DNA from 2 places in the Aerococcus vaginalis genome. Region 1 is predicted to be linked to the other one. Evidence: riboswitches for the same ligand, from Rfam matches in the RefSeq annotation. Region 1 holds a riboswitch; the other holds the start of a gene.
The links. Region 1 has a riboswitch for thiamine pyrophosphate ahead of thiT (energy-coupled thiamine transporter ThiT). Riboswitches for the same ligand answer to the same signal wherever they lie in the genome.
Positions count from the first base shown of each region.

Region 2: it holds a riboswitch for thiamine pyrophosphate, as region 1 does, so the genes downstream of both, ACWOEX_RS02945 (ABC transporter permease) here and thiT (energy-coupled thiamine transporter ThiT) in region 1, are expected to answer to the same signal.

Region 1 is NZ_JBSMYC010000003.1:174,901-180,824, reverse strand. Features, by position in the region: gene ACWOEX_RS04885 (NADPH-dependent FMN reductase) at 152-688, shown strand; gene ACWOEX_RS04880 (hypothetical protein) at 856-1,239, shown strand; gene ACWOEX_RS04875 (aldose 1-epimerase family protein) at 1,550-2,428, opposite strand; gene thiT (energy-coupled thiamine transporter ThiT) at 2,609-3,172, opposite strand; TPP riboswitch at 3,245-3,333, opposite strand; gene ACWOEX_RS04865 (aspartate carbamoyltransferase catalytic subunit) at 3,655-4,590, shown strand; gene ACWOEX_RS04860 (dihydroorotase) at 4,622-5,899, shown strand; gene ACWOEX_RS04855 (dihydroorotate dehydrogenase) at 5,922-5,924, shown strand, end outside.
Region 2 is NZ_JBSMYC010000002.1:149,144-155,067, reverse strand. Features, by position in the region: gene ACWOEX_RS02965 (M20 family metallopeptidase) at 1-719, shown strand, start outside; gene ACWOEX_RS02960 (TatD family hydrolase) at 766-1,494, opposite strand; gene ACWOEX_RS02955 (ABC transporter ATP-binding protein) at 1,494-2,234, opposite strand; gene ACWOEX_RS02950 (ABC transporter substrate-binding protein) at 2,252-3,274, opposite strand; gene ACWOEX_RS02945 (ABC transporter permease) at 3,280-4,038, opposite strand; TPP riboswitch at 4,108-4,212, opposite strand; gene ACWOEX_RS02940 (Gfo/Idh/MocA family protein) at 4,288-5,244, opposite strand; gene ACWOEX_RS02935 (PTS sugar transporter subunit IIB) at 5,429-5,924, shown strand, end outside.

The DNA.
Region 1 (5,924 bases):
CCTTGAAATAGTCGCTACAAACCGCATGATATCGCCGATAAATAAAAAGTGAAAAAATATAGGACTTTTCCCTTTACATACTTACTAAAAACATGCACTATATAAAAGTAATCAAGAGAGTAAAAAACATAAGTAAAGGAGTTTTTGACTAATGAAATTTGGAGTAATCGTAGGTTCTTTACATAAGAATTCATCCTCTGAAGGTGTTGCTAAGGGAATCGTTGCCGGTTTGCCAGAAGATGCTGAAGTAGAATTCATCGACATTGACATGCCGCTCTACAACCAGGACTTCGACGAACAGGACATTCCTGAATACAACAAATTCCGTGAAACAGTTGCTGCTCAGGACGCAATCATCTTCGTAACACCTGAACACAACCGTATGATCTCAGCTGCTATGAAGAACGCTTTGGACGTTGGTAGTCGTCCATTGGGTCAGAACGTATGGGACGGTAAACCAGCATTGATAGTTTCCCAATCATCAGGTGCTATGGGTGGTATGGCTGCTAACCACGCTGTTCGTCAAGCATTGGTATTCTTGAACATGCAACCAATGCAACAACCAGAATTGTACGTTAACTCTTCTAACGCATTGAACGAAGACGGTACCGTTAACGAAGGTTCTGTAGAATACTTGAACAATGCTGCTCACGCATTCTACGACTTCGCGAAGAAAATTGTCGGCTAATTCCTTTCTAATAGAGCCAAACTCATAATATTTTCAAGCACCCGCTGATGATTCGGCGGGTGTTTTTTTGTGTTGATATCACATTTGAATGAAAGACGTGTGCTTGTTACGATTGATATGTAAGCGGAAATAAAAACGTAGTTATTAATTTTGGGGTGACTACAAAGATGATTGAAAAAATATATCGCCCATGGGTTATGATGCTGTCTCTTATGGTATTAATTGGCTGTGCGGTGATGGTTAGACTTGCTGGTATATCTTTTCGGGAATGGGTATCTTCTCAGCTAATTATTTATATAACTTATGAAATTTATCTTTACAGATATCTCCAATACCATTGGGAACATCATAGAAAATATCAAAATGACAGTCAATCAATGTGGATTTTGGTGATATCTCATGTGGTATTGATTGGCTGTGCCGTGATGACTAAACTAGTTGGAATATCTTTTGTGGAATGGATATCTTTGCAGTTAATTCCTATTATACTTTATGGAATTTATTTCTATAGATATATTCAATACCATTGGGAGAAACACAGAAACAAGTGATAGACAATCGATCATATTCATATTTCGAGCGCTGACTGATTGAAGGTCAGTGCTTTTTTATGTTAAGTAACTGTTATGATCAATAATATGATGTATACTAGAATAATAAAAATACAGTGAGTAGGTACATTGTATTGGCAGACAGAGCCCTTAATCTGTTCGTTGGTCTTGATAAGCGACGAAGTCTTATCCATGCCTAAGCCTCGCTCTTATAGCGAGGTTTTTTATATCATTGAATAATTATTTGACTCATACAAAAAAACGCCTCCGCTAGTGGGAAACGTTTCATTCATTTTAGATATGATTCAGATTAAAAAGGTTCGAGAATATATTCAGCATCGAATGTTTCACCGGCAGCTAAGGTTTGGTTGCCGGCTTTTTGTGCGAAGTCGTGGTTACCGTTCGCGATGTCTGGGAGGCCGAACCATGGCTCGATGCAGACGAAGGTGGCGTCGGTTGGGTACGGACTCCAGATGCCGACGTATGGGAAGCCGTTCGTGTCGAGTTTGATGCCGTGCGTGCGGTCGCTGTTTTCCAAGCCGACTTTGACAGCTTTGTCGCCGAGTTCGAATAATTGTAGACCGTCCTTGAACTGTTCGCGCGTCAACATGCCGTCTTCCAAGTTAACCTGTTTCCCTGTCGTGTCGTGGATGAAGTTCCCTTCGCCGATGCCGTATTCAGTCACCTCATCGTGTGCACTGAAGGTTAATTGGTAGTCATTAAATGTTTCACCTGGCGCGAGCGGGACGTTGAAGGCAGGGTGGGCACCGATGGAGAAGTGCATGTCCCCATCATTCGTGTTCTTCACGCTGTATTTCACGCGCAGTTTATCGCCGTCCAACTGGTAACCGATACGGAGTTCGAAGTGGTACGGGAAGATTTTGAGTGTTTCGTCATTTTCTGTCAGTAAGAAAGTGATCGCGTCATCCGTCACTTCTTCCGCTTCAAAGAGACTGTGGCGTGCGAAACCGTGCTGTTTGGAGTCGTAGCGCGTACCGTCGATTTCCATGTAGTCATCTTCCAAACGGCCACAGTGTGGGAATAACGTTGGTGTCTGCCAGCCCCAGAAATCTGGGAATCCTTGGAAAATATATTCAAAATTGGCATCGTTACGGCGCAAACTCTGAAGCTGAGCTGCGTTCGTTGATGCATTAATGGTTAAATGTTCGTTGTGCAATAGATAGTCCATAGTGAGCCTCTCTTTCAATATGTGATATTACTGACAACTAGTATACCTTGTGTTTTATTGTTTGCAAAGGTGAGTAATCCTACAAAAGCACACAAAAAGCGTTCCCAAAGCACGATGCTCAAGGAACGCTTTTCATCTGCCTTCGCCTGTCAAAAAGGAAATGTGAAAAGTTAAAGGCGATTATTTTTTATCAGTGATAAGGCGAGGGGCAGCTAATAAGATTAAGAAAATAGCAATGAAACCGATGAACCACGTCGCAATCCCGCTCGCACCGTTAGTGACGAGTGAGTAGAGCCAAGCGCTCATGCCTTCTGGTGCGAAACTGGCCCAGAAGACCCAGCCGGCGAGGAAGTGGATAAAGTATTCAGCCGCTGCTGCAGCGAATGTCGCGATGCCGGCAGTGATTCCCAACTGCATACGATTGCCGGTTGCTGCGAAGTTCTGTGCACGTGATGCCCAGAACCCTGCGATCCCAGCGAGTAAGTATGCGAATGGGTATTCAATCACGACCTGGAAGATTGTTAAGTAGCTGGCTGTTCCGGTGATAATGCGGAGTAACCCGTACAATAGCCCGGCTACTGCACCGTTGCCCCAGCCACGACGAAGCGCAAACAACCAGAGCGGAATAACCGCCAAACTTGCGCTAAGGCTCGGTGATAATTTGAGTTTGATGAATGATAATAAGAATGCCAACACACCGGTTAACGCAATCTCCGTCAGTTCACGAATACGTGAATTTCCCATGATAATACCTCCTAAAAATAAACCAATAAAAAATGCTTCCGCGTCTAGCGCAGAAGCAACGAAAAGAATTGGTGTTATCTTTCGTCACTTCCTTTCGCTAGCACAATCTAGATCAAGTTCAAAGGGTACATCTCAGCTTCACAGCGCCCCTAGTGATATGAAAAGGGAATCATCTTTCGTGTCTATAATAACGCAAATTTGTGAAGTGTCAACTCAAGGGGGTTGAATAAGAAAAAATACTAAATTTACATTTGACATCTTTTTTTCAAAAACATACAATACCAACAGAAATTCGAATCAGGCAAATTTTAATTCTGTCCAGAGAGGCACGAAAAGTTTGCGAATCACGTTTGAACTCTGAGGGTAGTGTATACATTCAGTCTACCCGTCTATACAAACAGAGGAATGACTGCAGCAAATTTTCGGTCTGATAAACCTGGACATTCGTGTTCAGGTTTTTTTGTTTGTTATAGGAGGTTTTTATGGAGAGTTCAGCATTTGCATTGCGTAATATCGTTACTGTTAAGGAGTTACCAAACGAACAGGTTTTAGACTTGATCAAGTCGGGACAAGCGTTCAAGCGCGGTCAGAAGGCCGATTTGGAGGAACGCGCACGTTTTGCGACAAATATGTTCTTTGAAGATTCGACGCGTACGCACACGAGTTTCGCAGTGGCTGAAGGTCGTTTAGGGATGAATGTGATTGAAATGAGTCCGGAACACAGCTCATTGAAGAAGGGTGAAACGCTATCGGATACATTCCTCACGTTGGATGCGTTGGGCGTTGATACGTTGGTCGTTCGTCACGGTGAAGTGGACTACTACCGACCATTATTGGAATTACAGGAAGCGTCTGACTTAAACATTCACTTGATCAACGGTGGTGACGGCAGTGGTCAGCACCCAAGTCAATGTTTGTTGGACTTGATGACGATTTACGAAGAATTTAACCACTTTGACGGATTGAAAGTCGCGATCGTTGGTGACTTGAAACACTCTCGTGTCGCTCGCAGTAATGCGCAGTTATTGACGCAGTTGGGTGCGGAAGTGTACTTCTCTGGTCCGGATTACTGGTACGAAGACAGCTACAGCCAGTACGGGCCATACGTTGCGATGGATGATATTACTGAAAAAGTCGATGTCATGATGTTGCTTCGCGTACAACACGAACGTCACGATGCGAATTCAGACAGTGAACGCTCCTTCAGTAAGGAAGAATATCACGAAAAATACGGCATTAACGAAGCGCGTTACGCACGCATGAAAGATAGCGCAATTATTTGCCACCCAGGCCCAATCAACCGCGATGTGGAATTCGCGTCTTCCCTCGTTCAAGCACCGAAATCACGCTACGTGCAACAGATGCACAACGGCGTATTCATGCGTATGGCGATGCTCGAAGCTGTGATGCATGACTAATCAAACAATTTATTAGAGAAAAGGAGCGACTATGCGCACGTTGATTACACACGGTGACGTCTATTACGATCACCGCATTCAGAAATTAGATATTGTCGTTGAAGATACCAAAATTTTAGCGGTCGGTGAAACGTTGAATGGCGTGATTCCATGTGATCGCGTGATCGATGCGACGGGTCTCTTGGTGACACCGGGGCTGATCGATGTGCATGTGCATTATCGCGAACCTGGTCAAACCGACAAGGAAACGGTCAAAACCGGAGCGGCCGCAGCGGTACATGGCGGCTATACTACAGTTGGGGCAATGCCGAACACGACACCCGTACCGGATACGCCGGAACACGTCGAAGCGATGGTTGAAACGAATGAGAAGGCGGAAAAGTTGCGTATTTTGCAGTATGCGATGTTGACGCACGGCCTAAAGAGCGAAGACCTCGTTGATTTTGAGGCGCTCAAAGCGGCTGGCGCTTTCGCCTTCAGTAATGATGGTGCCGGGGTGCAAACGGCAGGTACGATGTACGAAGCGATGCAGGCGATCAGTCAGCTCGATATGGTTTTAGCCGCACACGTACAGGACGATTCCTTGAGTCGAGGCGGTGTGATGACAGCTGGTGAGAAAGCTGATGCGCTCGGTTTAGTCGGTCAGTTGCCGGAGAGCGAAACCGCACAGTTAGCGCGCGACCTCGTCTTATCAAAAGCGACGGCTTGCCGTTATCACGCTTGCCACGTTTCTACCCGCACATCGGTTGAACTCGTGCGTTATGCCAAAGCGCACGGTGTACCGGTGACATGTGAAGTGACACCGCATCATTTGATTTTATCGACAGATGATATTATGAGCGATGATCCGATGATGAAGATGAATCCGCCACTGCGCAGTGAAGATGATCGTTTAGCGATGATCGACGGTTTGATTGACGGAACGATCGATATGGTGGCGACCGACCACGCACCGCACACCAAAGCGGATAAGACTGATTCGATGGCGGCGAGCGCGTTCGGTATTATCGGTAGCGACTTCGCGTTCTCACTTCTCTACACTTACTTGTTTGAACCGGGATTAGTGCCACTTGAAACCATCATCGAACGTATGACTGAAGCGCCGGCCGAAGCCTTTAAGCTCGGGAAAATCGGCCAGATTGCGCCAGGCTATGCAGCAGATCTCGCATTCTTCGACCTCGATGGAGAATGGACAATTAGTGAAGACACACTCGAATCCAAAGCATCAAACACGCCGCATCTCGGCGAAACCGTCAAAGCCGTGACGAAGCGTACGATGTTTGCGGGCGAAACCGCCTATTCAGCGTAGGAATTAGAGGAGGTAATACGTGATG
Region 2 (5,924 bases), on a different contig from region 1:
ATCGTCCGACTGCCCGACTCAAAGCGGTCAAACCAGTCGATATCGTCTTCCACGGCAAGTCGGCGCATGCTGCCGGAAATCCAGAAGATGGTCGCAGTGCCCTCGAAGCCCTGATCCAAACGTATAACGGCATTAACGCGCTCCGTCTCTATCTGCCAGAAGACGTCAATATCCACGGCGTGATCACGAACGGTGGTGAGGCGCCGAACGTGATTCCAGATTATGCGTCGGCACGCTTCTACTTGCGTGCCAACTCGAAATTCACCGCCCAGGATGTCTACGATAAAGTCGAAAAAGTCGTCGCCGGTGCCGCCCTAACCACAGGGACCACCTACGAATTTGGACTCTTCCAAAACGCAGTCGACGATATGGTCTTAACGCCACTCTTCGAAGAGGTCTACGCCGCCCACTACAAGGATCTGCATATTCCTGAATCTGAAATCGAGACCACGTCCATGTCCTCCGGTTCCTCCGACGTTGGGAACGTCAGTCACGTTGTCCCAACGATCGAACCTTACACGTTGATTTCAGATGTCGATATTCCAGGGCATTCCGAAGCCTTCAAAGCCGCAGCACTTAGCGAACGCGGGATGAATTCCATTCCGATCGCTGCCAAACTGCTCGCCCTCACCGCTTTGGATCTCTACGAAGACGAACAACTTCTCGAACGCATCAAAGCACAACACGCTGAAAACCTACGCTTACAAGAAAAACACTAACCAACAAAAAAGGGAAACTGCCAAAGCAACGCAGCTTCCCTTTTTTTTACTGTAAAAATTTCTCTAAATTCTGTGCACTTCGAGTAAGGATCGCTTCAACCGTTGTCCCACGCAGTTCAGCAATGACCCAAGCGCTCGCTTCGAGTGCCGCTACCCAACGTTCTGGTGCTGGCAGCCCTTCACGTTCAATCCCATATGCCCAGTCGACAGAACGCAACCCGTCCGTTTCAAGTAAGAGTTTATCCGTTGGGACACGTCTGGCGAGACGTTGAACATGTGGTGCACAATCGACATCTGGACCGATCGAAAACCAGCAGTCGCATTGGATAAAGTCTTCAATATAATCCGGGCAGTCGTACCAGTGAATGAGGTAGCGGGTGGGATAGTGTTGAATCGTTTCTAACACTTCCCGTTCCGCGGCTTTGGTGTGGAGAATGACGGGTTTTTGCCATGCGGTCGCTAGTGCGAGCTGTTTCTCAAAAACCAATTGTTGTACCGTCAACGGAATAGCTGTCCACTCCTGATCGAGCCCGATTTCACCGATCACTGGTGCTGCTCGCAAGCAATTAAGATCATCAGCCGTCACGCCGCGGTCGCTATCCCACGGGTGGACGCCATAACTGGTCGTCACATGATGAGCTTCCGCAAGTGCCCGCTGATTCCACTGCCATTCAGTCGGTGTTTGGCTATTAACGATTGCACGTATGTCCATCCTTTTCAGGTAATCCGCGTACGGTTGATACTGTTCGAGGTGCGTATGCGCATCGCTCCACATTAGGCATCCCCACTCGCATGCAACCCATCAAAAATCTTCGAACGAAGCGGTTCCTGACTGGCGAGCCATTGCCGATCGCGCGATTCAAACGGCGCTGTAATGTCGAAGATTTCCTTTACGTGCATCGGTCGCTTCGAGAGCACGATGACTTTGGAGCTGAGATAGATGGCTTCCTCGATATCGTGCGTGACGAGCAGGGTCGTCCGCTTAATATCCGATGACAAATGAAGAAACCAGTCCTGCATGATCGTGCGCGTCATCGAGTCCAGAGCGCCGAACGGTTCGTCGAGCAGGAGATACTTGGCGGGATTATTGACGCTTCGAAGCAGAGCGGCGCGCTGTCGTAACCCACCGGATAATTCTTCCGGGATAAAGTCGCGATAATCCCAGAGGCCAAATACCTTGAGGCGCTCCTCGAGTTGTTGTTCGTCGATCGGTTGCTTATTGATCCGATGCCAGAGCACTGCATTTTCACGCAACGTCAGCCACGGCAACAACAGATGATCCTGTGGCATGTAGCTGAACGCTGTGGAAAGGCCGTCGTTCGCCTGACCGTCGACCGTAATCTTGCCCTGATCCGGTGTCAAAATACCGGACAGCGCCTTGATCAAGGTCGATTTTCCCGCCCCACTCGGCGCAATCAAAGAGACGAATTCACCGGCTTCGACCGTCAGCGTAACGTCGTCCAACACGCGCAATTCATCGAATCCGAGCGTCAGATGCTCAATTTGAATGCTCATCACATTCGCTCCTTTAATTAATCAACGTATTCGTTAGTAAACATTTCATCAGATGGGATGTCGCGGTCGATCAAATCATGTTCCAGCATAAACTTGGTGTAGTTATCCCATCTGTCAGCTTCCATGTGCCCCCACTGTTCAGGATCGGACGCATAGACATTGCTCAAGTATTCCTGCGAAGCGAGGAGGTCGTCTCTTTCCATCCCTTCCGTGTAATTGATCAAGATATCAGTCGCTTCTTCAGGATTAGCTATCGCGTCTTGGTACCCGTGTTTTAAGGCTTGGATAAAGTTCTTGGTGAGTTTGGGGTTATCCTGAACAAATGCGTCATTACCGATAATCAACGGTGTGTAGTAGTCCAAGTTTTCGTTCAACTCACGCACCATAATGGCGTTTAAGTCAATCCCCTGCTGTTCCGCAAAGACGCCATCCCAACCTTGGAAGAACCATTTAATGTCGATGTCCTGACCGAGATCTTCAGCGCCGTTACCGGTATCGCCGACCATGGTGAGCTTGTCGAAGTTGGCACCTGCTTCTGTCATCACAGCTCTGATAATCGCTTCCTCAGTCGGCGCCTGCCAACCACCGTAAACTTTACCTTCGAAGTCTTTCGGTGAGGTGATGTTTTCGCTCGCTAAGGAGTAGAAACCAGACGTGTTGTGTTCGATAATCGCTGCGAGTGCAGTGACTGGAATCTGATCATCGCCTTGGTGGGCATACGTCACATCTTCCTGGATACTGTAGCCGAATTGCGCACGGCCCGCACCGACAATCCCGGTACTCGTCTGACCATCGCCCGGCTCGATCACGTTCACCTTAATGCCTACGTCATCAAAATAGCCTTTGTCCATCGCTACGTAGAGGCCCGTGTGGTTCGTATTCGGCACGTAATCCAAAATCACGGTGATTTCCTCTGCTGCATCATTGTTGTCGGATTGCGCACTCTCCGTATCGCCCGCCTGTTGATTTCCACAGGCAACGAGTAGGATCATCGCCCCGAGTACCAACATGAGGCGCTTCGCTTTTTGCCAGAAATGCATGAATATCATCCTTTCGTGCTGTTTCGTCTGTATAAATAATGGTGGTACATTTTTCGCAAAAGGATCGTGACGCCGGTGAGACTGAGACTCAGGATCACCACCCAGATGATTGCCGCAAAGACACGGCTGATCTGGTACCCGCTGTTCGCGCGGATCATGTAGTAACCGAGACCAGATTTGGCGTTCAACCATTCCCCGATGATCGCACCACCCGCCGCATAGGTCGCCGCAATCTGCAGTCCGGCGAAGAAATTATCCATCGCCATCGGAATCTTGATCAGTCGATAGATCTGACGCTCACTCGCCCCCATCGTCCGCATCAACGTCATCTGTTCGTCAGGCACACTTTTGAGTCCCTGCGTGAAGTTCACGACGATGGAGAAGAAACTCATCAAAATCACGAGGATGATCTTCGGTGTCCACCCGAAGCCGAACCAGAGCGTGAGCAGTGGCCCGATAACCATCATCGGTAGGGTCTGAGAGATCACTAACATCGTATAGACCGAGCGGTAAATTAACTGCCAGTAATCCATCAACAACGCGATCACGAACGCAAAGGTCGCTGCGAGCACTAAACCGATCACCGATTCCATTAACGTCACGAGCATATGTGGAACGAGCGTCGGCATTTCATTGAACCAGACGCGAATGACGGCGAGTGGACTCGGCAGGATATAACTCGGTGTCCCGAATACGGTCACCGCCACCTGCCAAATAATGATCACGATGAGAAAACTAATGATCGGATAGTAAGCTTTGCGCATTGAACCGCCTCCTTTCGTCTATATTTCCAAAAGCATATAAAAAAGCGCAGCAGGAAGCCCCACTGCGCCATTATCGCCTTTGTGCATTCCTACGTTGGTATCACCCAAATCAGGTTCGAGGGTCAGGATCCTATCCACTCTCAGTTCGCCGAACGAACTCCCCTTGCATATTCACATATGACGAAAGCGTTACACTTTCACTGAAAGTCTAGCACTTTTGGTTAATATCCTCAATTTTTATGTCTGCGACTACTCACCAAACACAGCCGGACGCAACTGATCCATCACGCGAACAACCGCCTGCATCAACTGGTGATGTTCGCAGTGCGCGGTCTTGTAGTCGTCTTCGTGCATGATGTAGTGTGCGAATTCTTCTGCTTCAAAGGATAACGCCGCCTGATCGACAGGTTCGACACTGATCGCATCCGCTTCATCGTCCAACAGCTCCGCACGTGAAATCATCTGAATACCGTCCAACGACAGCGTGTGCTTGCCAAAGTAGATCTCGCTCGGCTGTTCATCGTTGTACTGTTTTGAGACGTGTAGGTAGACGCTGAAATCGCCGTAGCCTAAAACGATCATTCCCGAGCCGTCGACACCACTCGCCAATTTCTGTGGGAAGTAGTGCGCGTCGGTCGGTTCACCAAACCAGGCGATCGCTGCATAGACGAGGTAGACACCGAGGTCGTTCAACGCACCACCCGCGAATTCTTTAGTAAAGACGTTCGGATTGTCTCCGTTCAAGTAGCTGTCGAATTTGGACGAGTACTGTCCGTAGTGGAGTTCCGCCCCGGATAAGTCCGCGCGATGTTTGTGGATGTATTCTCTAACTGTCTTGAAATTCGGTTCGAAGACGTGGCGTGCGGCTTCAACCACAATGAGCCCTTTATCCGCTGCGATAGCTTCTAATTCTTTGAGTTCCTCAGCAGACTGCACGATCGGTTTTTCGACGATGACGGACTTGCCGTGTTCGAGCGCCTGTTTTGCCTGTTGAAAGTGCAAGGCGTTCGGTCCAGCGACGTAAATCACATCGATATCATCTACATTGTAAAAGGCTTCGCGGTCCGTCGTCACTTTAGCATTTTCACCGAGAGCTGCAAGCGGTTCGGCATGATCCGCATGACGGCTGTAGACCCATGTCAGTTCATAGTGGCCTGTTTCGAGTGCGGCATTAATGAAGGATTCCGTGATCCAGCTCGTGCCGATAGTTCCTAATTTTAAAATTTTAATCGTCCCCTTTCTTCAAACAACCGTTTCCATTATAATATGGTATTACTCATTTTCATAGTCTCACCCTGATGAAACTCGGTCTGCTATAGTGAATGTGTAGTCGTTCTACAGGACTACCCAAGCCTGTGAGCGTCAAAAAAAATTACAAGGAGGGAATATTATGGTAGGCATTATTCTTGCTAGTCACGGGGATTTCGCAGCCGGCATCAAACAGTCGGGTGAAATGATCTTCGGAGCGCAAGAACAATTGGAGGCAGTTACCTTCCAGCCCGACGAAGGTCCGGAAGACTTGCGGGCGCATCTCTTGGAAGCTATCGACAAACTTGGCGGCGATACCCAAGAGATTTTGTTTTTGATCGATTTGTGGGGTGGCTCACCGTTCAATCAGGCGAACCTCCTATTCGAGGAACATCCGGACAATTTCGCAATGGTGACGGGGTTAAACCTCCCGATGTTGGTCGAAGCACTCGGTCAACGTTTTGCGAGTGAATCGGCACATGAGATCGCAGAAAACATCCTGAAACCAGCTGCTGAAGGTGTCAAAGTCCGCCCAGAAGCACTGCAGAAGGATACCGCACCAGTAGCTTCAGAAGAAAAAACGGATGAACATGCGACTGATGCGAAAGCCGTAGCTTCAAACGGGATGATCCCAGAAG